4 regions of the Mesorhizobium shonense genome follow, and region 4 is predicted to be linked to each of the others. Evidence: riboswitches for the same ligand, from Rfam matches in the RefSeq annotation. Region 4 holds a riboswitch; each other region holds the start of a gene.
What was found. Region 4 has a riboswitch for cobalamin ahead of ABID26_RS22455 (CbtB domain-containing protein). Riboswitches for the same ligand answer to the same signal wherever they lie in the genome.
Positions count from the first base shown of each region.

Region 1: another riboswitch for cobalamin. It lies ahead of bluB (5,6-dimethylbenzimidazole synthase); the one in region 4 lies ahead of ABID26_RS22455 (CbtB domain-containing protein).
Region 2: another riboswitch for cobalamin. It lies ahead of ABID26_RS14875 (DUF1636 family protein); the one in region 4 lies ahead of ABID26_RS22455 (CbtB domain-containing protein).
Region 3: another riboswitch for cobalamin. It lies ahead of ABID26_RS20450 (CbtB domain-containing protein); the one in region 4 lies ahead of ABID26_RS22455 (CbtB domain-containing protein).

Region 1 covers NZ_JBEPLM010000001.1:724,752-732,256, reverse strand. The annotation lists gene ABID26_RS03755 (hypothetical protein) at 1-592, shown strand, start outside; gene bluB (5,6-dimethylbenzimidazole synthase) at 624-1,361, opposite strand; cobalamin riboswitch at 1,405-1,583, opposite strand; gene ABID26_RS03745 (histone deacetylase family protein) at 1,698-2,624, shown strand; gene ABID26_RS03740 (exodeoxyribonuclease VII small subunit) at 2,628-2,879, shown strand; gene ABID26_RS03735 (DUF2277 domain-containing protein) at 2,981-3,247, shown strand; gene ABID26_RS03730 (pirin family protein) at 3,257-4,177, shown strand; gene dxs (1-deoxy-D-xylulose-5-phosphate synthase) at 4,310-6,223, shown strand; gene ABID26_RS03720 (hypothetical protein) at 6,433-6,717, shown strand; gene ABID26_RS03715 (GFA family protein) at 6,776-7,177, opposite strand; gene ABID26_RS03710 (TlyA family RNA methyltransferase) at 7,288-7,505, shown strand, end outside.
Region 2 covers NZ_JBEPLM010000005.1:26,011-33,515, forward strand. The annotation lists gene ABID26_RS14860 (NuoB/complex I 20 kDa subunit family protein) at 1-15, opposite strand, end outside; gene ABID26_RS14865 (NADH-quinone oxidoreductase subunit A) at 6-371, opposite strand; gene ABID26_RS14870 (winged helix-turn-helix domain-containing protein) at 708-1,928, shown strand; cobalamin riboswitch at 1,936-2,139, shown strand; gene ABID26_RS14875 (DUF1636 family protein) at 2,180-2,611, shown strand; gene cobW (cobalamin biosynthesis protein CobW) at 2,608-3,645, shown strand; gene ABID26_RS14885 (cobaltochelatase subunit CobN) at 3,677-7,438, shown strand; gene cobG (precorrin-3B synthase) at 7,435-7,505, shown strand, end outside.
Region 3 covers NZ_JBEPLM010000008.1:5,912-13,416, reverse strand. The annotation lists gene cobD (threonine-phosphate decarboxylase CobD) at 1-695, opposite strand, end outside; gene cbiB (adenosylcobinamide-phosphate synthase CbiB) at 694-1,683, shown strand; gene cobO (cob(I)yrinic acid a,c-diamide adenosyltransferase) at 1,795-2,418, opposite strand; gene cobU (bifunctional adenosylcobinamide kinase/adenosylcobinamide-phosphate guanylyltransferase) at 2,420-2,941, opposite strand; gene ABID26_RS20455 (CbtA family protein) at 2,934-3,734, opposite strand; gene ABID26_RS20450 (CbtB domain-containing protein) at 3,750-3,929, opposite strand; cobalamin riboswitch at 3,967-4,166, opposite strand; gene ABID26_RS20445 (gamma-glutamylcyclotransferase) at 4,238-4,924, opposite strand; gene ABID26_RS20440 (MFS transporter) at 5,005-6,204, opposite strand; gene ABID26_RS20435 (heparan-alpha-glucosaminide N-acetyltransferase) at 6,574-7,505, shown strand, end outside.
Region 4 covers NZ_JBEPLM010000009.1:95,134-102,638, forward strand. The annotation lists gene ABID26_RS22445 (hypothetical protein) at 1-390, opposite strand, end outside; gene ABID26_RS22450 (CbtA family protein) at 397-1,137, opposite strand; gene ABID26_RS22455 (CbtB domain-containing protein) at 1,241-1,450, opposite strand; adenosylcobalamin (AdoCbl) riboswitch at 1,494-1,575, opposite strand; gene ABID26_RS22460 (histidine phosphatase family protein) at 1,681-2,268, shown strand; gene copD (copper homeostasis membrane protein CopD) at 2,273-3,157, opposite strand; gene copC (copper homeostasis periplasmic binding protein CopC) at 3,245-3,613, opposite strand; gene ABID26_RS22475 (hypothetical protein) at 3,740-4,108, opposite strand; gene ABID26_RS22480 (hypothetical protein) at 4,626-4,832, opposite strand; gene ABID26_RS22485 (hypothetical protein) at 5,296-5,958, opposite strand; gene ABID26_RS22490 (ArdC family protein) at 6,440-7,384, shown strand; gene ABID26_RS22495 (hypothetical protein) at 7,438-7,505, shown strand, end outside.

The sequences.
Region 1 (7,505 bases), on a different contig from region 4:
CGTCGTCGACCAACTGGTCAAGGGCGCCATCCGCGCCATCACCGGACTGCTCGGCGGCATCGCCGCCTTCCTGCCCATTCCGGGCTTGAGCGGCCTCGTCAGCTTCATCAACACCGTGATCCGCCTGTCGCTGACCTATGTCGACGAGATCATCCTCGGCTACAACATCCGCATCAATTCCAACTCGCCTTTCGAGACCGCCAGGCAAGGCGTCGTGCTCTACGCGCAGAACGGCAAGCACATGGTCAAGAACGCCGTCTGGCTGGCGGTGATCATGTGGGGTGTGTCCTTCGTCATCTTCCTGCTGATGCTGGCCCCGGCAGCCGCCATTCTCTGGGTGATGCCCGGGCAACTCGCCGGCTGGGCCTTTGTGCTGGCAATCGTCTTTGCCTGGGCCTTCAAGGCGGCCTTCATCGAACCCTTCGCCATCGCTTCGCTGATGCAGGTCTATTTCGACACCATCGAGGGCCAGGTGCCCAATCCGGAGTGGGATCTGCGCCTGGCAGAGGCCTCGTCGAAATTCAGGGAGCTTCGCGACAAGGCCCTCGGCTCCTTCGGCGGCTCGCGCTGGGATGCGCCCCGGGCTGCTTGATCAGCAGCTTGACCTACGAAGGACAGCATGATCACGGCTTCGGCAGCTCTATGCCACGAAGCTTTGCAATCGCCGACTTGAGCGGCGCCTCGCCGGCGCCGCAAAAGGTCTCGCTCATCACCAGCTCGGGCAGCGACAGGCGCCGGCCCCAGCCATGCGCTTCGAGATCCGGCCGCGGCGCGAATTCCGAGACGCGGCCGACGCAGAGATAGGCGATCGGCGTGACATGCTCGGGAATCGACAAAAGCCGCTTCAGCGCTTCTGTCTCGATGATGCTCACCCAGCCGACGCCGACGCCCTCGGCCCGCGCCGCCAGCCAGAAGTTCTGCACCGCGCAGACGGTGCTGTAGAGGTCCATCTCCGGGTTATGCCAGCGCCCGAGCGGCGAATTCTTCGAGCGCTGCCGGTCGCAGGTGACGCAGAGGTTGAGGGCGCTTTCGCAGATGCCCTCCAGCTTCAGCTTGCGGTAGAGCGCCTGCCGTTCCGCCTCGATCGCCGGCAATTCCAGCTCCCGCGCGGCAAGGAACAGGTCGCGCACCTGCCGCCGCCGCTCGGAATCGCGGATGACGATGAAGTTCCATGGCTGCATATAGCCGACCGATGGCGCGTGGTGCGCGGCCGTCAGCAATCGCGCCAGCACGGCATCGTCGAGTTCGTCCGAAACGAAATGGCTGCGCACGTCCCGCCTGGTGAACATCGCCCGGTAGACGGCGTCGCGCGCCAATTGGTCAAAGTCATCGCCGCCGGTGGCGGCCGCTTGTGCCTGCATCGCTTTTCCCCTTGGCGATAAGCAGTCCTCCACCTGACCATGCGGACGACCATGTCTGCCGGGCCGGTCTTCTGGCTTGGGATCGTCCCGCGTCCGGCGCCTTCCCGTCTGAGACAGTGGCTTTGCCGGCGCGGTCCCCCTTACAGCGTTGGGCACGCCACGGAGTTCAACCGTGTTCCCGATTCTCCCGCGTTGCGGGCACCAGGCAGCGGCGCGACCTTATCGCGAAGCTTCGGCCGCGCCAATGCCGTCGGCGACATATCAAGACGCGATTTTCCCCAGCCATTCGGCGCTTAAACATGGCCATCCGGGCTAGGCATGCCTAGATTAGGCGCCATGACCACCCGTCTCTATAGCCATCCGGTATTCCTGGAACACCTGACGCCGCCCGGCCACCCCGAGCGGCCGGACCGTTTGCGCGCCATCGAGCGCGTGCTGGACGACGAGGCTTTTTCGGCGCTCGACCGCGTCAAGGCGCCGGAAGGCGACGAGGCGACCATCCTTTATGCGCATCCGGAAGATTTTATCGCCCGCGTGCGTGCGGCCATCCCAGAGAGCGGCATTGTCTCGATCGATGCCGACACCAGCGCCAGCCCGAAGAGCTGGCAGGCCGCGGTGACCGCGATCGGCGCCGCCAATGCGGCGATAGACGATGTCTTCGAAGGCCGAGCCGCCAATGTCTTCGTTGCCGCCCGCCCGCCCGGCCACCATGCCGAGAAGACGACCGCAATGGGCTTTTGCCTGTTCAACACCGCGGCGATCGCCGCCCGCCATGCGCAGAAGAAGCATCAGGCCGAGCGCGTCGCCATCGTCGACTGGGACGTGCATCACGGCAACGGCACGCAGGACATTTTCTGGGACGATCCGTCGGTCCTCTATTGCTCGACCCACCAGATGCCGCTTTATCCCGGCACCGGCGCCAAGAGCGAAACCGGCGCCGGCAACATCGTCAACGCGCCGCTTGCGCCGAGCACCGGCAGCGAGACGTTTCGCGACGCCTTCCTGTCGCGCGTGCTGCCCTCCGTCGATGCGTTCGCCCCCGACCTGATCATCATTTCCGCTGGGTTCGATGCGCACCATCGCGATCCGCTGGCCGAGATCAACCTGACCGAGGATGATTTCGACTGGGCGACCGGCCAGCTGATGGACCGCGCCGGGCGCCATAGCGGCAACCGGCTCGTCAGCCTGCTGGAGGGCGGCTACGATCTGCAGGGACTGGCATTTTCGGTCGCCGCCCATGTCGGGCGGCTGATGAAGGGATGAATTATGGCTGATGAAGCTAACCAGGACGTCAAGGCGATGAGCTTCGAACAGGCGCTCGACGCGCTGGAGAAGATCGTCGATGATCTGGAGCGCGGCGATGTCCCGCTCGACCAGTCGATCCGCATCTACGAGCGCGGCGAGGCGCTGAAGGCGCATTGCGATCGGCTGCTCAAGGCGGCCGAGGACAAGGTCGAGAAGATCAGGCTCTCGCGCGACGGCAAGCCGGTGGGAACGGAGCCGCTCGACGCCGAGTAAGCTGTATTGATATTCAGGTGAGGTCGGCCTGACCTGAATCTCAACACACCTTGGTGCATAATCTCGAACGGCGGGAAACGATAGACAGGAGGCAAGCAAGCATGTGCCGCAACATCAAGACCCTGTTCAATTTCGAACCGCCGGCGACCGACGACGAGGTTCATGACGCGGCCCTGCAGTTCGTGCGCAAGCTGAGCGGCTCGACCAAGCCGTCCAAGCGCAACGAGCATGCCTTCCACCACGCCGTCGAGGCGATCGCCGCCGCCGCGCGCGAGCTCATCGATTCGCTTGAGACCACCCAGGAGCCGCGCAACCGCGAGGAAGAGGCCGCCAAGGCGAAAGCCAGGTCCGCGCTCCGCTTTGCCTGAGGTCGTGACATGAGCTTCTTTCCGGGCAACGATCCTGAGGCCGGCGATGTCTTCGCCTGCGACCAGATCGAATTGATGGTCATCCCCAACGCCAAGGACATTGGCGGCTTCGAGGTCCGCCGCGCCTTGCCGACCGCAAAACGCAGGCTGGTCGGACCGTTCATCTTCTTCGACCGCATGGGGCCGGCGATCCTGCGCGCCGGCCACGCGATCGACGTGCGCCCGCATCCTCATATCGGGCTTTCCACCGTCACCTATCTGTTCGACGGCAAGATCAGGCATCGCGATTCGCTCGGCACCGAAATGGTGATCGCGCCCGGCGACGTGAACCTGATGACCGCCGGCCGCGGCATCGTCCATTCCGAGCGCACGCCGGAGGAGTTGCGCGGCGCGCCGATGTCGATCTCCGGCCTGCAAACCTGGCTGGCGCTGCCGGATAGCCAGGAAGAGATCGCCCCGGTGTTCGCGAACACATCGGTGATCCGCCTGCCCGAAATCGATGCCGAAGGGGTCAGCGGCCGCGTCGTCATCGGCGAATTTTCCGGGCTGCGCTCGCCGGTCGCGACCGCCTCGGAGACGCTTTATGCCGATCTGCGGCTGGCGGCTGGCGCGAGCGTGAAAATCCCCGCCGATGCCGAGGAACGCGCCATTTATACGCTGGAAGGCGAGGTTTCGATCGCCGGAGATCGTTTTCCGGCTGAGCGGCTTCTGGTGTTCAAACCGGGCGAGGAAATCGTCGTCTCGTCCGAGCGCGGCGCGCATTTCATGCTGTTCGGCGGAGCGTCGCTGGGTTCCAAGCGTTATATCTGGTGGAATTTCGTTTCGTCCTCGAAGGAACGCATCGAGCAGGCCAAAGAAGAATGGAAGACGGGCCGCTTCGATATCGTTCCTGGCGATGAGGAAGAATTCATTCCGCTGCCGGAAGGTTAGAGCAGGATGGACATCCTGCGCCAACCGCGTCACTGACACGCATTTACATTGGCGCGCCGTCAGCCTATCTCGCTCATATCAAAGCGCATATTTGAAGGTTAACCCAAGGTTAAGTTAACAGGCCGCAACAGAGTGAACCCGAAGCCCGATACGCCGCTCCTCGACAAGGTCCGCATTCCTGCGGATTTGCGGGCGCTCGAGGAAAGTGAGCTGCCGCAGCTGGCGAGCGAACTGCGCACCGAGTTGATCGATGCCGTGTCACACACGGGCGGCCATCTTGGCGCCGGGCTGGGCGTGGTCGAGCTGACGGTTGCGCTGCACTACGTCTTCAACACGCCACAGGACCGGCTGATCTGGGATGTCGGCCATCAGGCCTATCCGCACAAGATCCTGACCGGCCGCCGCGACCGCATCCGCACGCTTCGCCAAGAGGGCGGCCTCTCCGGCTTCACCCGGAGAGTCGAGAGCGAATACGACCCCTTCGGCGCGGCGCATTCCTCGACCTCGATTTCCGCCGGCCTCGGCATGGCCATGGGCCGCGACCTTTCGGGCGGCCGCAACAACGTCATCGCCGTCATTGGCGATGGCGCCATGTCCGCCGGCATGGCCTATGAGGCGATGAACAATGCCGGCGCGCTCAATGCCCGCCTCATCGTCATCCTCAACGACAACGACATGTCAATCGCCCCGCCGACCGGCGCGATGAGCGCCTATCTGGCCCGGCTCGCCTCCGGCAAGGCCTATCTCGGCCTGCGCGATTTCGGCAAGAAGCTGACCTCCTATCTCGGCAAGCGCGCCGACAACGCCATCACGCGCGCCGTTGAGCACGCGCGCGGCTATGTCACCGGCGGCACGCTGTTCGAGGAAATGGGCTTTTTCCACATCGGCCCGATCGACGGACACAATCTGGAGCACCTGATCCCGGTGCTGAGGAACGTTCGCGACAATGCCGACGGCCCGGTGCTGATCCATGTCGTGACCCAGAAGGGCAAGGGCTACGCGCCGGCGGAAGCCGCCGCCGACAAATATCATGGCGTCAACAAGTTCGACGTCATCACCGGCGCGCAGGCCAAGGCGCCGGCCAACGCGCCGAGCTACACCAAGGTCTTCGCCGAAAGCCTGATCCAGGAGGCGCGCGAGGACGACCGCATCGTGGCGATCACCGCCGCCATGCCGAGCGGCACCGGACTCGACCTCTTCGGCGAGGTGTTTCCGACCCGAACCTTCGATGTCGGCATTGCCGAGCAGCATGCGGTGACCTTCGCCGCCGGCCTCGCCACCGAAGGCTACAAGCCCTTCGCCGCCATCTATTCGACCTTCCTCCAGCGCGCCTACGATCAGGTCGTGCATGACGTGGCGATCCAGAAACTGCCGGTGCGTTTCCCGATCGACCGCGCCGGCTTCGTCGGCGCCGATGGCGCCACCCATTGCGGCGCCTTCGACACCACCTTCCTGGCCTCGCTGCCTGGCTTCGTGGTCATGGCCGCCGCCGACGAGGCGGAGCTTCGCCATATGGTGCGCACCGCAGCCGACTACGATGGCGGCCCGATCGCCTTCCGCTATCCGCGCGGCAATGGCGTCGGCGTCGACATGCCTGAGCGCGGCTCGGTGCTTGAAATCGGCAAGGGCCGCATCCTGAAGGAAGGCACCAAGGTGGCGCTTCTCTCCTTCGGCACGCGGCTGCAGGATTGCCTGCTGGCGGCGGAAGAGCTCGGCGCGGCGGGCCTTTCCACCACCGTCGCCGACGCCCGCTTCGCCAAGCCGCTGGACGAAGATCTCATCCGCCGCCTCGCGCGCTCGCACGAGGTGCTGGTGACCGTGGAAGAAGGCGCGGTCGGTGGCTTCGCCAGCCAGGTGCTGCATTTCCTCGCCCATGAAGGGCTCTTGGAAAACGGCCTCAAGGTCCGCCCGCTGATCCTGCCCGATGAATTCACCGATCACGCCAAGCCCGAAAAGATGTATGCCGACGCGGGCCTCGACACCGCCGGCATCGTGCGCACCGTCTTCGCCGCCCTTGGCCATGGCGTTCAGGCGCAGCGCGCCTGAATCGAAATCTCAACCGTGCTGAAGCTCTTTGCCGGCTTCGGAAGCAATTCCAGAAAAAGTGTTAAGCGGTTTTACGTCCCGAATTGCGTAAAGCTAGAATCGTAACTATTTGTTAACGCTTCTGTTTGGCGGTTCGGTTACCGTATCTTTTGGCCGATTTTCAACGGCGCCCTGGTAAGACCTTGGTCTGAGGCAGGGAGATAAGAACAATGAAATCGTTGCTTTGCGGCATGGCCCTTGTGATGGCCATAGCCGCGCCGGTGGCAGCCGAAACGCGTTATGACCGCAACCTCGAAAAGGCAGTGGTCGACATCGTCGCCGGCAAGATGGGCAAGATCCGCGGCGGCTTTTCCTACAGGCAGGTTCCTCAGCTCGTGGTGCTGCCGGACGCCGCACCGGCCGCGCCCGTTCCGGTTGAGCCGCGTAAGCAGGCTTCCAACAATGACGGCCTGATGCCGGCCGTCGAGCGCCCGGTCTCGCGGACGGTTTTCTGATGCATGTCGCCCAAAAGTGCCTGGCGGTTTTGGGACAACGACATGCATCGAACAAAAATCAGAACCACATATCGCGCACGCAGCGGCCGTCGCGCGGCAGGTCGTCGAATGTTTCGAGACCGTCGAAATGGTCGATCGGCAGGTCGGCGACGGCCTCCGGCGGCGCCAGCCTGACATTGACGGCAATACGGGTACGGCCACTGGAGCTGGAGCGCAAACCGCGCCAGGCGAGCACGCAGGCGCATTTCGGGCAGAACAGGATCTCGAGCGCGGGCTCGGTCACTTCGGCACGCCTATAGGAACTCACCGGTCCCGCGACGCGGATGCGCTCGTCGACATAGTCGTAGGCCCAGAGCGTGCCATAGCGGCGGCAAAGCGTACAGTTGCAGGCCGTGATCGGGCCCGGATCGCCTTCCAGGGTCCAGTGGGCAGCGCCACAATGGCAGGTTCCCTTCAGCATCGCGTCCTCCCAAGGTGAAACGGCTTTTCGCCTCCGCATTCTGCCGCGTCATCCGCCATATTCAACACGCTGCCATTGCCTTCGCGGCTTGGTTTCGCCAATGAAGGCAGATGAACTCTCCGTTGCCAGCCAGCCAGCGCCAGCGGCTCGACGAACTGCTCGTCGAGCGCGGCCTGTTCGCCAGCCGTTCGCGCGCCCGCGACGCGATCGAGCGCGGCACGGTCACCGTCGACGGTGCTGTTGCCCGCAAGCCCGGCCAATCCGTCGCGCCGGACTGCCTCGTCGCCATCGACGATCCCGCGCAGGCCTATGTGTCGCGCGCGGCGCT
Region 2 (7,505 bases), on a different contig from region 4:
GTCGTTCAATCCCATTCCAGCGCTCCTTTTTTCCATTCATAGGCAAAGCCGATGGTCAGCACCGCCAGGAACACCATCATCGACCAGAAGCCGAGCATGCCGACCTTCGAAAAGGACACCGCCCACGGGAACAGGAAGGCGACCTCGAGATCGAAAATGATGAACAGGATCGACACCAGGTAGAAGCGGATGTCGAATTTCATGCGGGCGTCGTCGAACGAGTTGAACCCGCATTCATAGGCGGAAAGCTTTTCGGGGTCGGGATTGCGGTAGGCCACCAGGAACGGCGCGACGATAAGCGCAAGACCGACGACCATCGCCACCGCGATGAAGAGGACGATGGGCAGATACGAACTCAGGAGTGCGCTCATGCGGCGACTTTCCTTTGGCGGGCCAGTTCACTTTGATTACAGCAACGGACTCTAATGCGGAAGCGTGACAGTTTAACCTGCTGAACCGTTTTAAGGGCCCTATGCTGCGACGCGGCGAGGGTTAGCGCAGCGGTTTCGGCGAAGCAAGTCAAACCTTGTTCAAAATCCGGCCCTGGACGCCATATCGGAAGAAACTGGTCCGATCCGCTCCTGTTTGATTTCCTTCACTTTTTACTCCACTTTTCTCTCCTGACATATCTCCCGCCATTTGCCTGCTAGCATGGCTGGAATCACCGGCTGGAAATCAGGTAAACGGATCGAGGCAAAGGCTCCTTGATGAAGGAAAAAATCTCGCTTCGCATGGCCAGGCGCATCGCGCTCGGTGCGCAGGGTTTCACGGACCCCCGCCCCGGCGGCGAGCCCAACCGCCGGCACCTCGCCCGCGTGCTCTTCCGAACCGGGCTGCTGCAGATCGATTCCGTCAGCGCGGTGGTGCGCGCCCACTACATGCCGCTTTATTCGCGTCTCGGCCCCTACCCGCTTGCGCTGCTCGACAACGCCGCGGTCACCCGCAAACGCGCCGTCTTTGAATATTGGGCGCACGAGGCGTCCTTCTTGCCGGTCGAGACCTACCCGCTGATGCGCTGGCGCATGCAGCGCGCCGAACGCGGCGAGGAAATGTATCTCGGCCTCGCCAAATGGGGCCGTGAACGCAAGGAGATGATCGACGAGATATACGGCCAGGTCGCCGAACGCGGGCCGATCGCCGCTTCCGACATCGAAGGCCACAAGGGCAATGGCGGCTGGTGGGGCTGGAGCGAGGCCAAGCACGCCTTCGAATGGCTGTTCTGGGCCGGGCGCATCACCACCGCCTACCGGCGCGGCTTCGAACGCTACTACGACCTGCCGGCGCGTGTTCTGCCGCAGGCTATCCTGGACCTGCCTGTACCTTCGGTCGAGGACTCGCATCGCGAATTGCTGCGCATTTCCGCCCGCGCCCACGGCATCGCCACTTATGGCGACCTGCGCGATTATTTTCGCCTGGCGCCGGGCGACACGAAGGATCGCATCGAAGAGCTTGTTGAAATGGGCGAATTGCTGCCGGTTAAGGTCGAGAGCTGGGATAAGGCCGCTTATCTGCACAAGGACGCCCGCATTCCGCGCCGGATCGAGGCGCGCGCCCTGCTAGCGCCGTTCGATCCCGTGGTCTTCGAGCGCACTCGCACCGAAAAGCTCTTCGGCTTCCGTTACCGCATCGAGATCTACACGCCGGCCGAAAAGCGCCAATACGGCTACTATGTGCTGCCCTTCCTGCTCGGCGACCGGATCGTCGCTCGCGTCGACCTGAGGGCCGATCGCCCAGCAAGCATCTTGCGCGTCCACGCAGCCTATGCCGAGGCCGACGCCCCGTCCGAAACGGTCGCGCAGCTCTTCGAGGAATTGAAGCAGATGCAGGCGTGGCTCGGACTGGAGGCTATCGAAGTGACGCCGGCCGGCGACCTCGGGCCGGCGCTGGCCGACATCTCGGCGTCGCACCCTGCGTTGACAGGCGCATAGCCGTAAGCCTAAATCCGAGCCAGACGGTCTTCTCCCGGCAAAGGGAGGAGCTGAGAGGGAATGCGGTGCGGGATAATTTCCCAAATCCGCGGCTGTCCCCGCAACTGTAAGCGACGAGCCTCAGCCGAAAACCACTGGGATGTTCCCGGGAAGGCGGCATTCAAGGCGATGACCCGCGAGCCAGGAGACCTGCCGTCTGAGACTTTAAGTATCCGAATGCCTGGCGGGTTTTCCGGGCAAGGAGCCTGGTTTTGGATCGTAACGGCAGTTTCCCGGCAAACATCGCGGACATTTCGTCCGAGCCCGACGCGTTGGCGGACGTGACGGTCATCGTCTGCTCGTCCTGCCGCGACGAAACCGGTTCGGATGCCAACCCGCGCGCCGGCGCCCTGCTTGCTGAAGACACGCGCCGCGCCGCATCGGGCGAAAACATCCGCATCCGTACCGTCGAATGCCTTGGCAATTGCAAGCGCCGCTTGAGCGCGGCGCTTCTGCGCGACGGCTGCTGGAGCTACGTCTTCGGCGATCTGGATGCGACCAGCGGCGCCGACCTCGTCGCCGGCGCAAAGCTCTTTGCAACTTCCACTGACGGCCTCATCCCCTGGCGCGGCCGGCCCGATTCCCTCAAGCGCGGCCTGGTTGCCCGCATCCCTCCCCTCGACCTCCTGAAGGACCGATCATGAACGCCTCCGTTTCTCGTGTTCCCTGCACCGTCGTCACCGGCTTTCTCGGCGCCGGGAAGACGACGCTGATCCGCAACCTGCTCGAAAACGCCAAGGGCAAGCGGCTGGCGATCATCGTCAACGAGTTCGGCGATGTCGGCATCGACGGCGAGATCCTGAAAGGCTGCGGCATCGACACCTGCCCGGAGGAAAACATCGTCGAGCTCGCCAATGGCTGCATCTGCTGCACCGTCGCCGACGACTTCGTGCCGGCGCTCGACCAGATCCTGTCGCGCACGCCGAAGGTCGACCACATCCTGATCGAGACCTCCGGCCTCGCTTTGCCGAAGCCGCTCGTCCAAGCCTTCCAGTGGCCGACGGTGAAGAGCCGCGTAACGGTCGACGGCGTCATCGCCGTGGTCGATGGCCCGGCTTTGGCCGATGGCCGCGTCGCTTCCGACATGGATGCGCTGCAGGCGCAGCGCGCCGCGGACGATTCGCTCGACCACGACGATCCGGTCGAGGAGGTGTTCGAGGACCAGATCGCCTGTGCCGACCTGATCATCCTGTCGAAGAGCGACCTGATGGATGCGGCCGGCTCGGCCCGCGCCAATGCCGTGATCGGCGAGCATGTGGCGCGCGCCGTGAAAGTCGTGCCGACCGCGCAGGGCAAGGTCGATGCGTCGGTGCTGCTCGGCCTCGGCCTCGCCGTCGAGGACGACATCGAGAACCGCAAGACCCACCACGACGACGAGCTCGACCATGAGCACGACGATTTTGACTCCTTCGTCATCGATATCCCGTCGATCGCCAATCCGGATGAGCTGGCCAAGCGCGTCGCTCTCGCTGCCGAGCATGAAAACGTGCTGCGCGTCAAAGGCTTCGTCGAGGTCGGCGGCAAGCCGATGCGGCTCTTGCTCCAGGCCGTCGGCCCGCGCGTCAATCATTATTATGACCGATCCTGGACGGCGGAGGACGACCGCCGCTCGCGGTTGGTCGTCATCGGCCTCAAAGGGCTGAATCGCCCGGCGATCGAGCGTATCCTCGCCGGCTGAGGCAACACGAAAAGCCCAAACACGAAAAGCAATGCATATCCTCACCACGACATCCGCCTCGCTCGACGATCTCGCCGAGCCGATCGACCTCAGGCAGACGCCTGCGGATGTCGTGGCCCTGTCCTTCACCGACAGCGATCTTTCGGGACTGGCTACCGCCTGGAAAGCCGACACAGAGCGGCTGCCATCGATGCGGCTCGCCGCACTTCGCGACCTTCGCCACCCGATGTCGGTCGACCTCTGGGTCGATAGCGTCGCGCGCCATGCCAAAGTAATCCTCGTCCGCATCCTCGGCGGCTATGACTGGTGGCGCTATGGCTGCGACCAGCTCGTGGCGGTCGCGCGCGAGCGCGGCATCAAGCTGGCGCTGCTGCCGGGCGAAAGCCATGACGAGGACCAGCGCCTGATCGAAGGCTCGACCCTGCCGCGCACCGAGCTCGACGCCCTGCTCGGCTATTTCCGCGAGGGCGGCCCGGCCAATATGAGCGCGCTGGTGAAAAGGTTGGCGAGGCTTGCGGGGTCGGACGCGGCGGTTGCTGAGCCTGTGGGCGTGCCGAAGGTGGGTTATTATCAACCTAGAATTGGAGTCGTAGAGAAGCCTGGACTTTCAAAGGTCGGCGATCCTTCACACCCCCCTCTGTCCTGCCGGACATCTCCCCCGCAAGGGGGGAGATCAGCTATCACCAACCCCGGCGCCAATTCTTCCACGTCAGCAGCAGAGCCATCTGCAACATCTCCGATTGGCGAAATCGTCGGCGACAGCTCAATCTCCCCCCTTGCGGGGGAGATGTCCGGCAGGACAGAGGGGGGTGTGACGGGACTCGACGCCGACAATTTCGCCGCGCCCGTCATCCCTATCCTCTTCTACCGATCGATGCTGCTGGCAGCCGACGTGGCACCGATCGACGCGTTGGCCGAGGCGCTGCACTTGCAAGGCATTACGCCGGTGCCGATCTTCGTCTCCAGCCTCAAGGATCCGGCGTCTCTGACGTTCGTCGAAAACGCCATTGCTTCTCTGAACCCATCAGCCATCGCCACCGCCACCGCCTTTGCCTCCGGCGCAGAACCAGGCGCCGAGACGCTCTTTGACCGCGCCGGCGTACCCGTCTTCCAGGTCATCGTCGCGACGACGCGGCGCGAGGTCTGGGAAAAAAACCAGCGCGGCCTGGCGCCCGCCGATCTCGCCATGCATGTCGTGCTGCCGGAGCTCGACGGCCGCATCCTGGCCGGCGCGATTTCCTTCAAGGGCGAGGTCGAAACCGATCCGGCGCTGGCCTTCCGCGCCTTCGCCAACCGGCCAGAGCCCGACCGCGTCGCGCAGGTCGCCGCCCGCATCGCGGCGTTCGTTCGCCTGCAACAGACCGAGCGCGCTAAGCGCAAGCTGGCGATCCTGATCCCGGATTACCCGAGCGCGCCCGGCCGTACCGGCTACGCCGTCGGGCTTGATGTTCCGTCGAGCGTGCTCGCCATGCTGCACGACCTGAAGGAACAGGGCTATGCGGTTGAGAGGATTCCGCAATCGGCACGGGGGCTGCTGGATGCACTGGAGATGGGTGGGCATGGTCTGAGCCTTAACGACTATCGGCGCCTGTCGATGGAGCTGCCGGAAGGCGCGCGCGATGCGGTTGAGGCTGCGTGGGGTAAGGCCGGGAGCGAGATAGGGTTGCGCGAGGCACCCCCCTCTGTCCTGCCGGACATCTCCCCCTCAAGGGGGGAGATTGCCCCGTCACCACCGCTTTCGCCAATCGCCAGCGTTGTAGGTGGAGCGCCGTCGCCCGAACTGCCAATCTCCCCCCTAGAGGGGGAGATGTCCGGCAGGACAGAGGGGGGCGTGACAGAACGCCAGCATTCGCAAGTGGCGGGCGAAGGACTCTTCCCCTTCCGCGCCGCCACCTTCGGCAACATCACAGTGGCGCTGGCCCCCGATCGCGGCCGCTCGGCCGACCGCCGCGCCGACTACCACGATCCGACGCTGCCGCCGCGCCACGAACTCATCGCCTTCGGCCTCTGGCTGCAGAAATCCCTCGGCGTGCACGCCATTATCCATGTCGGTGCGCACGGCACGCTGGAATGGCTGCCGGGCAAGACGGTCGCCCTCTCGGATAACTGCTTCCCCGAGATCGTCACCGGCTCGCTGCCGGTCGTCTATCCCTTCATCGTCTCCAATCCCGGCGAGGCGGCGCAGGCCAAGCGCCGTATTGCGGCCGTGACACTCGGTCATCTGCCGCCGCCGCTGACCGGTGCCGGCCTGGACGAGGCACAGCAGAAGCTCGAGCGGCTGGTGGATGAATATGCGCAGGCCGACGGGCTCGACCGTCGCCGCCGCGACCGGCTGGCGAGGCTCATCGTCGAGACCGCGCAGAAGACCGGTCTTGCCGCAGAAGCCGGCCTTGCTGGCACCGATGCGCCGGACGAGGCGCTGCGCCGCATCGATGCCTGGCTTTGCGATCTCAAGGATTTCGCCGTCAAGGACGGTCTGCATGTCTACGGCCGCGCGCCGGAAAACGAGGCCGACTCGCTGCGCCGGCAAAGCGCCGAGGCCGAAAAAACTGCCCTCCTCGCCGCGCTCGACGGCCGCCACATCAAAGCCGGGCCGGCCGGCGCACCGGCGCGCGGCCGCTCCGACGTGCTGCCCACGGGGCGCAACCTCTTCACCTCGGATCCGCGCACCATGCCGACCCCGACCGCTTACGACCTCGGCCAGACGGCGGCGGAGGAAGTGGTGCGCAGCTACATGCAAAGCCATGGCGACTGGCCGCGTTCGCTGGTCATCGACCTTTGGGGCTCAGCCTCATTGCGCACCGGCGGAGAGGAGATCGCCCAAGGCCTGGCGCTGATGGGATGCCGGCCGCAATGGGATGCCGCGACGGGTCGCGTCACCGGCATCGAGGTGCTGCCGCCGGCAGCACTCGGCCGCCCGCGCGTCGACGTCACCTGGCGCATCTCGGGCCTGTTCCGCGACATGTTCCCGACCCAGATCGCGTTGATCGACGCCGCCGCCAGCGCCGTCGCCGGCCGTGACGAGGACGATTCGGAAAATCCCCTCGCAGCCGCGACTCGCGCCGCTGGCAAGGTCGGGCCCCGCATTTTCGGCACCTCGCCCGGCACCTATGGCGCTGGCGTCGAGGATCTGCTTTCGCGCGGCGAATGGGGCGCACGCGAGGAGATCGGCCGCGCCTATCTCGAGGCCACCTCGCACGCCTATGGCGGCGCAGAAGGAGAAGCGATCTCGGCGCCCGGCGCCTTCGAGGGCCGCATCGCCGAAGCCGATCTTCTCGTCCATACCGGCGACGATCCGGGCCGCGACATCCTCGAAGGCTCGGCCGACGTCGCCTTCATCGGCGGGTTCTCGGCGGCGCTTGCAGCACTTGGCCGGAATGCCGATGTCATCGTGCTCGACACGACCGATCCGAAGAAGCCGAAGCCGCGCTCGGTCGGCGAAGCCGTCGCCCGCGTGGTGCGGGCCCGCGCCGTCAACCCGCGCTTCATCGCCGGCCAGATGCGTCACGGCCCACGCGGTGCCTCGGAATTCGCCGAGACGGTCGACCGTCTCGTCGGCTTCGCCGAGACCACGCATGCCATATCCGGCGCGCTGATCGAGGCCGTGCATGATGCCTATGTTGGCGATCCGGACGTCCGCGCCTTCCTTCTGCGCGAGAATCCGGCCGCAGCAAAGGTTATCGCCGAGCGGTTTCTCTCCGCACGGCGGCGCGGACTTTGGCATCCGCTTCGCAACTCCATCGACGATGATCTCGCGGCTTTGATCGCCGAGGCGCAGAGGGTAGCGGCATGAACGCCTTCTCGCGCCGCGGCGCCTGTCCCGCTTTGTCCGCGCCGATGCAGACCGGCGACGGGCTGCT
Region 3 (7,505 bases), on a different contig from region 4:
GGCCCTAGCTGCGCATCCAGCCGCTCGACCGTCAGCCGGTCGGCCAGCGCGAAACCGAGCCTCACGCCAGCGAGCCCGAAGAACTTGCCGAAGGAGCGCAGCACCACGATGCCGCCCTGCCCGACATGGCCAGCCAGACTTTGCTCGGTTGGCCCGACATCCATGAAAGCTTCGTCGACGACCAGCAGGCCGCCCTTGGCGCGAAGCCGCGCGGCAAGGTCGAGCAGGCGATCCCTTTCGACCACTCGCCCATCCGGATTGTTTGGATTGACCAGCACCGCAAGGTCGGCATCCGCCAGGGCATCGAAATCGTCCACCTCCGCCGCCGCATGGCCCGCGATTGCGGCAGCTCTGGCATGCTCTGCATAGGTCGGGCCGAGCACCAGCGCCTTGCCCGGCCTCACCAGCGAGGCGACGCGCGGCAGGAGGATCTGCGTGCCGGGCGCAGCCGCGACATGCGCCGCCGACGGCGCGCCATAGGTCCTGGCCGCAATTTCGGCCAATTCGCGCAGTCGCTCGGATTCGGGCAATCGCGACAGGGCGGTGGCGGGCAATTCGAAAAGCGGGTAGGAGTGCGGATTGATACCTGTCGAAAGATCGACGAAAGGCCGTGGCGCGTGGGGGAAGAGCGCGCTCGCCCGGCCAAGGGATCCGCCGTGATCCACCGCAGCAATCGCTCCATCAAGAAGCTTCATGTCGATCCTGATCGCTTTCCTGTCACTTGCCGTTGAACGTACCCTTGGCTATCCGGACTGGCTGTTCAACGCCATCGGCCATCCCGTCACCTGGATCGGCAGGCTGATATCCTTTCTCGATCGCAGTCTCAACCGCGCCACCGATTCCGACGAATTGCGTCGCCGCCGCGGCGTCCAGGCGCTGCTGGTCATAGTGTTGGTGCCGGCCCTCATCGGACTGACGCTGCATGTCCTGCTCTGGCTGATCTTCCCGACCGGCCTCATCTTTGCGGCCATCCTCGGCTCCTCGCTGCTGTCGCAGAAGAGCCTTGCCGAGCATGTCGAGGACGTCGCCGATGCGCTGGAGACCGGCGGCTTGACGCTTGGCCGCATCGCCGTTTCGCGCATCGTCGGCCGCGATCCCGAAAAACTCGACAAGGCGGGCGTCGCCCGCGCCGCGATCGAAAGCCTGGCCGAGAATTTCTCCGACGGCATCGTAGCACCTGCCCTCTGGACCGGCATCGGCGGGCTGGCGGGAGGTGCCGCCTACAAAGCCGCCAACACAGCCGATTCGATGATCGGCCACCGCACGCCGAAACACGAGGCTTTCGGCCGTGCCGCGGCGCTGTTCGATGACAGGATCAACCTGCCGGCATCGCGCCTTACCGGCCTGCTGATCGTGCTCGCGGCATTCCTGGTCAAAGGCGCCGATCCTCGCAATGCCTGGCAGGTGATGCGGCGCGACGCCAGGAAACACCGCTCGCCCAATGCCGGCTGGCCGGAAGCCGCGATGGCCGGCGCGCTGGGCCTGTCTTTGGCTGGGCCGCGTAGCTATGGCGGCGAGATCGTCGAGGACGCCTTCATGGGCGAAGGCGGCCGCCGTGAGGCCGAGAGCACCGACATAAGACAGGCGTTGAAGCTATACCGTGTCGCCGACTGGCTGCTGATCGGCCTGTTCGGCATCCTTTCAGCCCTCATCATCTACTTGACCATTTCGATCGCCGGTTAATGCATGTCGCCCGGAAGTGTGCAGCGGTTCTGGGACAACGACATGCATCAAAACAAAGACTTAAAAGCGCGTCGCCTGAATCCGTTTCAGCGCGACGCGCTTTATGGCGCTTCAGAATTCAATTCCCTGCTGCGCCTTCACGCCAGCCGAGAAGTGGTGCTTGGTCAGGCCCATCTCGGTGACGAGATCGGCCGCGTCGATCAATAGAGGCTTGGCGTTGCGGCCGGTGACGATGACATGCAGGCCCTCGCGGCGCGCTTTCAGCGCCGCGACCACCTTTTCAAGGTCAAGATAGTCGTAGCGCAGCGCGATGTTGAGCTCGTCGAGCACCACGAGGCTGATCGAGGGATTGGCCATCAACTCGAGCGCCTTCGCCCAGGCGGCTTCGGCGGCGGCGATGTCGCGCTTGAGGTCCTGCGTCTCCCAGGTGAAGCCCTCGCCCATCGCATGCCAGACGACACGGTCGCCGAAAGCGGCGAAAGCGTCCTTCTCGCCGGTGTGCCATTTGCCCTTGATGAACTGGACGACGCCGATGCGCTTGCCGTAGCCGAGCATCCTCAGCGCAAGCCCGAAGGCCGCGGTGGTCTTGCCCTTGCCCGGTCCGGTGTTGACGATCAGCAGCCCTTTCTCGATCGTCTTGCCCGCCACCTCGGCATCCTGCACCGCCTTGCGCTTGGCCATCTTGGCGCGATGGCGTTCGGCGTCCCTGTCTTCGGTGGTGTTGTCGTCAGCCATGTCACTTCACCTTGAGCGGCAGCCCCGCCACCATCATCAGCACGCTGTCGGCTATTGCCGCGACCTGCTGGTTGAGCCGGCCGGCGGCGTCGCGGAACCGGCGCCCCAGCGCATTGTCCGGCACGATGCCGAGCCCGACTTCATTCGACACCACGAACCATGGGCCACGCGGGCGCGACAGCACATCCGAGAGCCGGCGGCATTCGGCCTCGATATCATGTTCCGCCAGCATATGGTTGGTCAGCCACAATGTCAGGCAATCGATCAGCACCGGCTGGTGATCCGGCAAGGCCTCGATCGCGCCGGTGAGATCGAGCGGCGCATCGACGGTGACCCAGTCTTCGCCGCGCCGCGAGCGATGCAGCGCGATGCGCTCGCGCATCTCGTCGTCATAGGCCTGGGCGGTGGCGATGTAGACCCAGGGCGAAGGGGTTGCCGTCGCCAGAGTTTCGGCATGCGCGCTCTTGCCGGAGCGCGCACCGCCGATGATGAAGGTCAGGCGACCTTCGGCGCGATCAGGCAAAGCTGCCGCGCAGGCTAGTCGCCGTGCCGGTGAAGCGGCCGCGCACCACGCCGACGACCGCACCAAGCACCAGCCAGAACACCAGGTCGGTGAGCGTCACCGCCACCACGAACTGATGATGCAGCCCTTCCGGAATTGCCGTCTCGAAGCTGTCGGGCTGCGGCGCGCCGACGACATGCGGGGCAACGATCAGTACGACGGCCAGTATGGCCAGCGTCAGCGACTTTCGGAAGGCGATCAGGCCAAGACCGACCGCCGTTGCCGCCACTGTCGAAATCCACCAGATCTGGCGCGGCAGAAGCTCGGCCGCCGGCATTGCCGGCAGTTCGGGCGGCAGGCCGAGCCCGGGCGCCAGCGTGAACACGGCAAAGCCGGCGAGGCCCCAGAACACGCCCTGGCGCCAGTTGCCGATGCCGCCGGCGAATTCGGAGACCGCGACCAGGATCAGCGCGAAACCGATGCCGGTGACGATGTTGGCGACCACATTGAAGGCAAAGCGTTCCAAGCCGTCGGCGGGCGCCCAGCCCTCGTCCTCGGCCGGAGCCGCCGCTTCCGTCGGCGCCGGAGCAGCGCTGCTCATCGCGTTGTCCGCGGGAGCGGCCGAGCTCATCGCATTGTTGTTGGTAGCGGTAGCGGCGGCATGGTCATGGTGATGACCGCCACCCGCCTTTTCATAGACTTCCGCCTTGAGGATCAGCGGCACGGTCGCGTAGGCCTGCATGCAGGCGAGCGCGATGCCCGCCACGAGCCCCGCGATCGCCGCGATAAACACGACGTTGCGAAACAGGTTCATGATGTCGGACCTAGCTTAGTGGCAGGGAAAAGCCATCGAGTGGCGATAGTCGTGGGCAGCGTTGTGGACCGCATCGATATGCGAGAAGCCGACGAAACCGACGACGAAAATGCCGAGCAGCGCGGCCAAGGCCAGCTGCATAATGCGCGACTGCGAGGAGACGGAGGCGCCGAGAGAGACGGAAGCGGTATTCATGTCTTGTCCTTTCGCCCTCCACCCGAGGGCATAGAAGTCAACTTTCCCGTCGCCGGCAGGTCTCCTGGCTCGCGGATCCGCGCCCTTCCCCACCTTCCCGAGGAAAAATCCCCAGTGGTCTATGGAGAGGACTACCGCATACAGTTGCGGGGGCAGCCACGGCTTTGGGCAAAAAAGTCCACCCTCACCGCATTCCCTCTTGGCTCCAAAAACGGAACCGACGACACGACCGACTATAGGCAGAATCGTCGGGCCCGGCAAACCAAATTCCGCCACCTCAGAGCGCGATTGCGGCACGCACTGGCGTGCTAGGAGCCGGCAATCCTTTCAGCGACAAGCTGCTGCAATCGCCACAAATGGGCGTCGTGAATGCCGCGCGCTTCGAGATTCTTGACGGTGTTGTAGAGATAATCGGCGCCCGAACCCCAATGGCCGCAGGACGTCGCCAGCCTTTCGACCACCTCCTCTTCGCTGAGCGGGCCGGCATAGGTCGTGCCCTTGCGATTGATGACGAAGGCGAGCGCCCGCAACGGCCCTTTGTCGGTTGCAAGCTGCAGCAGGCGCGGGTGGTAGCTGGTCGGCTTCAGCGTCATCTCGCGCCGGAAAAGCTTGTCCAGCGCTTGCCGGCGCTCACCACCGTTCAGGCGGAAGGCGACGCCCTTGCATTGCCCGCCGCGATCCAGCGCCATCATCAGGCCCGGGCTCTGCTTGGTGCCGCGCCAGCGCGTCATCTTCATACAGAAGGAGCGATGCCAGCCGCGCGCCACGGCGACCCGCTCCTCGACATGCTCGATTTCAGGCTTCCAGATCAGCGAACCATAGCCCAACAGCCATAGCGGTTCGGTCGCGGGAAGCTCAGCCTCGAACGCGTCGAGCATGGCTTCATAGTCGCTGTCGCAGAGATGCTGCGCATCAGGATCTGGCCCTGGATCCTCGACCGCACGAAAACAGCGGGCGACGAGTTCCTCGGTGAGCGACATCGTTCTTGCAGACATGCTTGAAACCCTGGCCAGCCGGCAATGCGAACAGAGCTTAAGGTGCCCGCACAATCGCCACAATGCGGAAGACCATCCGGTCAAAACGACTTCGGCAAATAGCGCCAGGTGACGAAGCCGCAGAAGGCGGCCAACAGTCCGAGCGTGACGAAGACCGAGCCCAGCCCGAAGAAGCTCAGCACCACCGAATAGACGAGCGGCGGCGTCAACTCGGAAAAGTCGAGATAGGTGCGGTAGACCGCCGCCATCTGCGCCTTTTCGTAAGAGCGCACCGAACGCATGAAGGCGGTGGAACCCAGCGCGTCGAGCGCGATGGTGAAGAGCGCGCCGCAGAGCAGGAAGCCGGCGGTGAGCAGCGGCGCGGCTGCGCCGACACCTCCCGCTAGAAGCAGCATGGCAGACATCGCGAAATAGGCGAAGGTCATGGTCCGCCGGCCGCCGAACCGCTTTCCCGCCCTGCCCCAGAAGATCGCCATGAACAACAGCGCATTGCCAGCCGAGACCAGCAACCCGCCGGCAAGCTTGCCCTCGCCGGTGATCACCATGAACAGCGGGCCATAGACGAAGAAGGTCGTCCAGAAGCAGGAGCGGCCGAAGGCGATCAGCCAGGCGAGACGCAGGCGCGGCTGCGCGATGAAGCGGCCGATATTGGCGAGCGGATTGGCCGGCCGGCTCTTGCCGGGGCGGATCGACGGATTGTCGCCCAGCCGGTAGGTCCAGAACAGCGCCAGCAATGCCAGCGCGAAGGCCACGACCACGCCATGCGCGGCATAGATGCCGAAGCGCGCATAGAGGAAAATGCCGAGCGTCGGCCCGCCGGTCCAGGCAAACATCGACCACGCCATGCGCAGCGACTCCGCCTGCATGAAGTCGGTCTTGCGGATGTGGTCCATGATATAGAGGTTGAGCGTGATCGACAGCGCGCTCGCCCCCATGACGCGGCAAAGCATGCCGGCGAGTTGCCCAGGCAGCGTGTGGGTGACGAAGAAAACCGAACCGAGCGCCAGCATCAGGCAGCCGGCCGTGTAGACCCAGCGCCGCGCGAAGCGGCGGATCAGCATCGGAATGAACAGCGTCACCGAAAGCCCGAGCAGCGACACGATTGTGTAGAGGATCGAGACGATCTGCTCGTTGTGCAGTATCTCGTAGGCCTGGATCGGGATGACGCTGGAGATCGTGGCGCGGGCGAAGGATTCGACCGCGTAGAGCGAGGCGAAGGTGCGCGCGTCTGCCGGCCGCAGCGCCGGAAGCCAGATCGGATGGCGCACATGGGTGGACATCGGCCCTCCGAAAAGTGAATCGCTCGCCAAATCTGGCCGGACCAGCGGTCGGCCAGTAGCAGGAAACCGACTCCGAGAAGCCGAAAAGCGAAGCCGGCCAAAGGCTTTCCGCTACTGGCCTAAGGTGTGTTGAGATTCAGGTCAGGCCGAGCCGAAAACAGTGGCCTTCGAGAACCGGAGCGGAGCGGACATTCAGGTCCGTGAGCACCGGAAGCGCAGAAGGCCGCAGTTTGCAGGCCGGCATCACCTGAATATCAACACACCTTAAAGCGGCTCGCCACACGGCCGGAGCGGCAGTCGCCGATCCACCCTCTGTTGTTCGCTCGAACCGTGATAGTCGTTTGGCACGACTGAATCGGATGCGAGATCATGAGCCTTCAGACGACGAGCGAAGCCGTTCAGGACGCGCCGAAGCACAGCCGCATCGTCGCCATCGATATCCTGCGCGGCATCGCGCTGATCGCCATGGCGAGCTACCACTTCACCTGGGACCTCGAAAACTTCGGCTACACCGCGCCCGGCCTGACCGCCTTCGGCTGGTGGAAGCTCTATGCGCGCTGCATCGCCTCCACCTTCCTGTTCCTGGTCGGTGTCAGCCTGTTCCTTGCGCATGGCCGCCAGATCCGCTGGCCGAGCTTCTGGAAGCGTTTTGCCATGGTCGCGCTGGCGGCGATCGCCATCTCGGCCGTCACCTATATCGCCACGCCTGACGGCTTCATCTTCTTCGGCATCCTGCATGAGATCGCGCTGGCAAGCCTGCTCGGCCTCGCGTTTCTCAGGCTGCCGGCGCTGCTGACTGCAATTGCCGCTGCGGCCGCGATCGCAGCGCCCTATTTTTCCAGGTCGGAATTCTTCGACCATCCGGCGCTGTGGTGGGTCGGGCTGTCGGCGACCAACCCGCGCTCGAACGATTATGTGCCGCTGTTTCCATGGTTCGGCGCGGTGCTTGCAGGCGTCGCGGTCGTCAAGCTCGCTTCAGCATCCGGCCTTCTCGCTCGCCTGGGGACCTGGATGCCCGGCCGCTGGTCCAATCCGCTTGTCTTCATCGGCCGGCACAGCCTCGCCTTCTACCTTATCCACCAGCCGGTGCTGTTCGGCTCAGTCTGGCTGCTTTCGCAGGTCATGCCGGCACCGCCGCAGGACAAGGACGCGGGCTTCCTGAAAGCCTGCCAGGCCTCCTGCGAACAGCAGCGGGACACGACGTTCTGTTCCAGCTATTGTGGCTGCATGCTGGCCACGCTGAAGGGCGAAGGGTCTCTCGACAAGCTCTACAGCAACGACCAGACCGAGATCTGGAAATC
Region 4 (7,505 bases):
GGCCTCGTTCTGGGCCGAGGGCATCTTCGCCATGTAGGCCAGCAGCGCCTTGGTGGTCGCCAGATACGCATGGCTGCATTCATTGAATGGGCTCTGCTCGTCAGCCAGGCTTCCCGGCATCAGGCCCCAGAGGCAGTACGTGTATTGCAGGGTGTCGTGATTGTAGAGCCGCCGGAAGGCGGGGTCGGTCTCGGTCTGCCGGAGGGCTAGATCGAGGATGGCGCCGCGATAGCGGGCGATCACCGCCATCTGGCCGTGGGTAAGGCTGGGAATCTGGATGCCAGGCGGCGGCGGCGTCGAGCGCGAGCCATGCGCTTCGGCCTCCGTCGCCGCGAGCAGGAACAACAGCGCGATGGCCGACCAGGCGAAAAACCGAGCTGGCCAGCGCATCGCGGATCAGGCGTAGCGGCGGGCGAGGCCGCTTTGGTCGCGGGCCGCGAGGTCTCGCTCGACGACCGCGCCGAAGGCAAGCCCCATGACGGTCCACATCACGAGCTGGATACCCAACGAAGCGACGCGGAACTGCCACAGCACCACCGCCGAGAATTGCTCCGGCACCTCGTTGATGTCGGGGAGCGCCGCCTTCACCAGCGCAAAGACGACGAGGAAGGCAAGGCCGGCAACGATCGTCGCATTCCAGGCGCCGAGCCTATTCCACAGCCGTTGCGCGAGGCCCACCGCGGCCACCATCGCCGCCAGGGAAACCACGATCATGATGAAGAACAGTTCGGTGCGGTAGGCGATGGTTTCGGGATTGCCGACCGAGGGCGGGTTCGCAGGATACTTCAGCCCCGGAACCACGATCACGGCGAGGAAGCCGAGCAGTGCCAGCAACGCGGAGGTGCCGCGCGGGCCGAGCGAGCCCAGCCTGCCATAAGCGAAGGAGACGACGAGCGAGAACAGCCCGCCGAGCGCAGCGCCATAGATCAGCACGCCGGTTGCGAGACCGATGCCGGCCTGCGTGGCCCGGCTGACGATCTCCGGCTCCGGCGCCTCTTCGGCGGCCTGCGCCTGCTGTTCCTCGAAGGCGATCGCCTTGTCGACCTGCGGCTCGCCATAAACACGTGCGAAGGCAAACGCCAAAATCCCCGCGACCAGCCCGACCAGCATGCCGCGCAGCAAAAGTTTTCCGACCATGTCAATCTTCCCTTCAAGCAATTCCAGGAAAAGTGCGTAGCGGTTTTCCGTCTGGAATTGCGTTATCCCAAACCCGGGGCGGTTCAGCGATTGCTGAACCGGTCTAGTGGCAGGGGAAGCCGAGCAGGTGGCGGCCGTCATGCACGAATTCGTGCACATACATGCCTCGGATCAGCGATGTCGCGCCTTCTTCCGCCCCGACAAAATAGATCGCCAGCATGAGCAGCAGGCCGCCGAAGATGGCCCATGGCAGAAGCTCACGGACCGGAATCGGAACCGGGCCATAGCCGGGTGCAAAAGTGGTGTCGGACATTTTCCTCTCCTGGGATACTGCGTCCCGTTGATCGAACTAATGCTACGGAAGAAGGCCTGACTTTCGGCTGGTGCCGATCACAGTGGCGCGACCGTGCCGGATTTACACCGGCTTCCAATCCCGTATCGTCGCCGACACTATTCAGCGCTTCGTTCGCCGTCAATGTATCGTCAATAAGCGACGTGAGATCGTGACACGCAATTTGGACCGGGCCACAGAGGCGGTTTTGGATGATCGTACGCCTGACGATGATCGCAAGCGGGGCAACGCTTGCCGCGCGCAAGGGGCGCTTTCCGCTAGATGAGCCGCTGGAGCCGCAGGCGATTGCCCGCGCGGGCGCGACCGGCCAGGGGTTGCGCCGCGCTGATCGAATCTGGACAAGCCCGGCGCTGCGGGCGCGGCAGACCGCTGAGGCACTGGGCCACCAGGCTTCGATCGAGCCTCTGCTCGCTGACCAGGATTTTGCACATTGGGCAGGCAAGGGTTTCGAGGAACTGCAGGTCGAAGATCCGGAAGGCTTTGCAACCTGGTTTTCCGATCCAGACGCGGCACCCCACGGCGGCGAATCGCTGGCCGATGTCGCCCGGCGCGGCTCGGCTCTGATGGAGCGCCTGCTTGCCGAGCGCGGCCACACCATTGTGGTCACCCACCCTGGGGTCATCCGCGCGGCGATCGTGCATGTACTCGGTGCCCCGCTGACTTCGTTCAGCAAGATCGATGTCGAGCCGCTTTGCCTCACCGATTTTCGTAGTGATGGCACTCGATGGGTGTTGCGCGCTCATGGTTCGCTGCCGAAAGGGCAGCGCGGTGTCGACTAACTCTTTAGGAGTTCGGGTCTAGCATGCCGAAAATCGAAACGAGTAGGATCGCGGTGAGCGCGAGCACGATCTCGATGGCGGTGCCAATTCGGATCGCGTGGAGCGCCGACTCGCTCGCCCGACCGATACGCGGCACGAACCAGTAGCGGTTGGCTGTCGCCATCGCAATCATGGCCAGGACAACGGCAATCTTCGCCGACAGCAACAGGCGATAGGGCGACGACAACCCGAACGGCCAGCCGACTATGAAGACGCTATTCGCAATTCCAGACAGGATGGCCAAGGTTGCGACGACATGGCCTGCGTTCGAGAAGCGGCGCAGCGCTGTCGCGGCATCGGCATCAAAAGGCATCTTGCCGACCCCCGCCAGGATGAGCAGCAACGGCAACAGCGCACCGACCCAGGCACCTGCCGACAGGACGTGCAGGGCGTCGTTCAGCGGATGTACGATGCCCTGCCAGCCGTCGTTCATCATTGCATGGCCGCTGAGCGCAAGGCCGGCGAGGCCAAGTCCGGATGCGATCGCGGTCGCCGCCAGCCTGAGGCGCGATGCGAGCATTTGTGCCGCGACGAGCAGGACGCCGGCCAGAGCCTGAGCCAACCACGCCGTGCCGATATTGGTCGAGGCAAGAACGTCCCATAGCATCGGGCCGTTCACGGCATCGGGCCAGCCGTCGCCGATCATCGACGTTTGCGTTGGCAGGGCGACAATCGTCGACACAAAGGCAAGAACCACGGCAATCAGGCGAAGGGCGGTCAGCCTGGCCGCGATCCGCTCGGCGAGAGCGCTCGGCACCAGCGCCAGCAGATAGACAGAGGCGCCCCATAGCGCCATCAGCGCGGCATCGTGCACGAAGCGGCAAGCCACAAGCAGGTTGTCCGGCGTCATCCGTCCACCGGCGGGTGCGTGAAAAGGACTTTGCTCATCCGACTGAACGGGGACGGGAGCGCGGAGCGCGCCCCCGCCTTTCCGATCTTAGGGTTTCACTGTGAATTTGTATTCGCCATGGGTCTTGTGGCCGTCCTGCGACAGGGCGTGCCATTCAACCTTGTAGGGGCCGGCCGCAAGGCCCTTAGGCAACGAGACCATGAAGGTCTTGTCGCCATCCATCAGCATGGCGTCATCAGTCTTGACTTCCTGTTTGTCGGGTCCGGTGACCTTCACGCCGGTGAACTTCAGATTGAGTTCCTCGCTGAACTTGAGGTCGAGTTCGGTCGGTGCCTCCTTGACCGTGCCGCCGATCGGTGGCTGTGCCGCCTCGAGCTTGGCATGGGCATAGGCAGAGCCCGAAAGCGTTACCGAAGTGAGGAGCGTAAAAGCAGCTGCAAGCAAGATGTTGCGCATGGATATGTTTCCTTGATGTAGGGCGACCTGGTCGACCCGAAGCTAGACAATGATTGAAGCTCTTGGGAAGGCAGCCTTCAAGTCTCCATCCGCCCCGGGGCGGAACGGCGAAGAGATTGCCATTGTTCAGGCCGGAGGGCCGCGAGAGCTGAGCGGCTGAAGTTCTTGCCGCCGGATCGCGGCTTTCGACGCCGGTTTGCCGTCGGAAGTGATCGCGAACGCCAGCCGCTCCTGCCCGATCTCGCCCGCTTCTGGAAGCACAGCGGCACCGCTATCGCAGCCGAAAAGACAGCAGCCGGAGTCGTAGTCGTCCTTTTGCTGCCCGCCCTTGGAATGGTCGCCAGCATGGGACGTACAGATTATGTTGCCAAAAGCATCGAACTGAGCCGCCGAGGCTTGGAAACCGATCCAGCTTCCGCTCAGAAACGCTTGAACGACAAGAAAAAGCGCGGCGAGCAATGTGACTGGAACAGGCAATCGTTCGGGGAGCATCATCTTCCAGCCAAACCGGAGCGGCTGAGCTATAGCATGCGCGCTCGCGCGTTGGCCATGGGAGCAGCCTTTGACCGGCGGTCGGAGGGGTGATTTCGCCTTCTCCGTCCCATCAGTCGGCGATTTCGGGTTGGGTTCGCGCGCGACGCGGAGCGCTCCATACTCGGAGCGTCGCGGGCGAACGGGCCACATCGTGTCAGGCCAACTCCGAATACTACCCGGAACCGCTTGCCGGGGCAGTCGGTCCCGGTTTCCGCCCTTCGGGCGGCGCTATGCTACCTGCGGCTGCCCATTTAACCGGCCAAGCGGTGCGCGAACTGGCTCCGGCCGCTGCGCTGCCTTCGCTTGTACGCTCATTGTTTGTTTCGAGGGGAAAGGGAGCGCTGCCCCCTCTCCCCAGCAAGGAGAAAATCGGTCTCCCCATCCTTCCTCCGCTTGGGGCCTTCGGCCCGCGCGGCGGCGGACGCCCTGTCCGTGACAGACGAGAGCTTGTCGGCAAACCCGGCTTGACCTTAGAGTCTCAGAGTCTCCGCCGCTTGGAAATGGCCCGCAATAGATCGGCTTCGCCCGTGATCCCGTCGTCGAAAACGCGGATGACTTCAGCCGCCAATTGCTCGCGCTGTTCCCGGTCCTTCTTGGCCAGACGGCGCTCATCACACAGCCGATCAAATACCCGCTGGAGCAAGTCCAGATCAGCGGGTCCATAGACACCTCCGTAACGCGACATGGGCATGCCGCCGCCCTCAACACGGGAGCGCCCCGGCAGGCTGGCGGGGTAGGCAGCAGACGCCGGGCCTAACCGGCGGGGGTCGGAATCCAAACACGGCACCGGCTGACGGTAAATATACGCCATTGGCAAAATGCAGGTTACGCATCCATAAGGACGAAGCCGGGTTAGCCCCCAAGCGCCGCTGGGGTCTCGAAGGAAGCATCAGTGTCTCTAATTCCCACGCGACCTGGCTCTTGGTGCTGGAAAGCTTTCACAGGGAGTTGCGGCCAATCTGGCGGTTTGCGGCGCGCCGCCGGGTGCCGCGCGTCTTTTTCGATTATGCCGAGGCCGGCTCCTTTGAAAAACTCATAAGTCGGATGAACCTTTTGCGCCGCTCCGCACTTATTAGCCCATGCCTCGATTCAACTTCGATCTCTCCCATAGCGGGGCCTGTTGCATAATTCCGAAGGCGCAAAATCGCCTACAGAAGCGCGGAACAGATTTCCAGAAAGCGCCTCTGACGGCGAATGGGGCGCATAAAATTTCTCGCCAGGCTGGCCCCCTGCTCGCCATGGCGCCTCGCCGCCTCCAACACAAGCTCGAGATTGCCGGACTTCAAAAGATCGATCGGCCTGCGTTTGTTTAGCCGTTCATCGGGGTGCGAAAGGAAGTTGAGGACCATCCAAGGATTGCTCGTCTGCAACGCCTCGCGAACAGCCTTCAACCCCGGCACGACACTGCCGTCGCGACTGAACTGCAGCGTCGGATAGCTGCGCCGATTGCTCGGCCCTGGAACCGCAAGCAAAGAACCTTCCTGCACCCGCTTGTCGACGGCCTGGCGGGATACTCCTCGCATCAACGTACGAACCTCGTCGAGATCATAGGCCCCGCCCGCTTGTCGAAGATCCTCCTCGGCGATGCGGACTCCTTCGAGGAGCGCGCGGCCGCGCGCATCAGGTTCGAAGGCGGTTTTGTCGACAAATGGCTTGCGATGAACCCGGGCGCGGACCGGTCCGCGCTCGATCCCTTCCCTAATCCGGTCAACGTGTCCGCCGACTGTCCGCTTGATTTCTCGAACCGATTCCGGCTTCGACGATACGATCGCCACTTCGGCGCCGGCAGGCAGTTTTTTGAGTCGCGACAACGCCCTTCATCGTGAACATGGTCACGATCCCTTCGCGGGCCCGTGACCGCGATCTGACGGAACGAGTTGGTGCCCTTGGGTGCTCTTCCAGCCATGACTTGTCTCCTTCGCTTCGAATCTAGAAAGCAAGGCAACTTTGTCAGCCAGAGCAACTTCGCCAACCTTACCAGGATGGTCGCGGCAAGTCGCTGCGCGACCGCGCTCAAGCTCCGCTAAGGCTCGGCTTCCGCTTTGCGGAAGCGCCCAAAGCTCCGTCGAGCCCCGACAAGCGGGTCTCGCCCCATCCGGGCTATGATCGCTCTTGCGACGCCGGCGCTGCGGCAAACCTGAAACCACCAACCAGGCCCTGCCGTCCAGTTCGGCCAGTAAAAGGCGGACAGGCAGCCAATATTCTAGAGAGCGAGAGAAAGCGCCGGCCCGGTCGAACGGGCCTGAGTGGGAGAGAGAGGCTTTCCCCGGTCCGTTGACCGGAGAAAGCATCATGACCAGCAAACCCGCCAAGCGTTCCGCCAACACCCGGCGTCCCGACAAGGACGTCTATCAGCGCATCACCGACAAGATCGTGGAGCAACTCGAAAAAGGTGTGCGGCCCTGGCATCAGCCATGGGGCGCAAACGGCACGCCGACGCGCCCCTTGCGCCACAACGGCGTCCCCTATCGCGGCATCAATACCGTGCTTCTTTGGATGGAGGCTACCGCCAACGGCTACGCCTCGCCCTACTGGATGACCTATCGACAGGCCCAGGAACTCGGCGGCCAGGTCAGAAAGGGCCAGACCTCCACCCTCGTCGTCTATGCCGGCGCAATCGAAAAGACCGGGGAAGCTGAAAACGGCGAGGAAATCGAGCAGCGCATCCCTTTCCTCAAAGGTTACCCTGTCTTCAACTGCGACCAGATCGATAACCTGCCGGCGCAGTTCTGCCCCACTGCGATCGAGCCCCGCTCGCCCATGGAGCGCTTTGTCGCCGCCGATGCGTTCTTTGCCAATACCGGCGCGGACATCCGCTTCGGCGGCAACAAGGCATTCTATAGCCCTGCCGGCGACTTCATCGCATGCCCCATCTTCGAGGCGTTCGAATCGCCTGAATCGTTCGTGTCTGTAGTCGCGCACGAAGTGTCTCATTGGACAAAGCATCCAACACGCCTCGATCGCGATTTTGGCCGCAAGACATGGGGCGATGAAGGATACGCGATCGAGGAAATTGTTGTGGAAATTTCTGCATGTATGATCTGCGCGGACCTCGGCATCGAGGCCGAGCCGCGCGAGGATCACGCCGCCTATATCGCCAGCTGGCTAAAGGTCCTGAAGAACGATAAGCGCGCCATTTTCCAGGCCGCCGCGCATGCCGAACGCGCCGCCGCTTACCTGCACAGCCTGCAGCCCGGCGCCGCCGCAAAAGAGGACGCGCCGCTAGCCGCCGCCTGACACCTCATCACCCGGCCATCGCGCCGGGCTTTCCATTTCTGGAGCAAACGATCATGCCATACATCACCCAGCACCGGCCCGCCGAACTATTCATGGAACATGCAGGCGTCGAAATCTACCA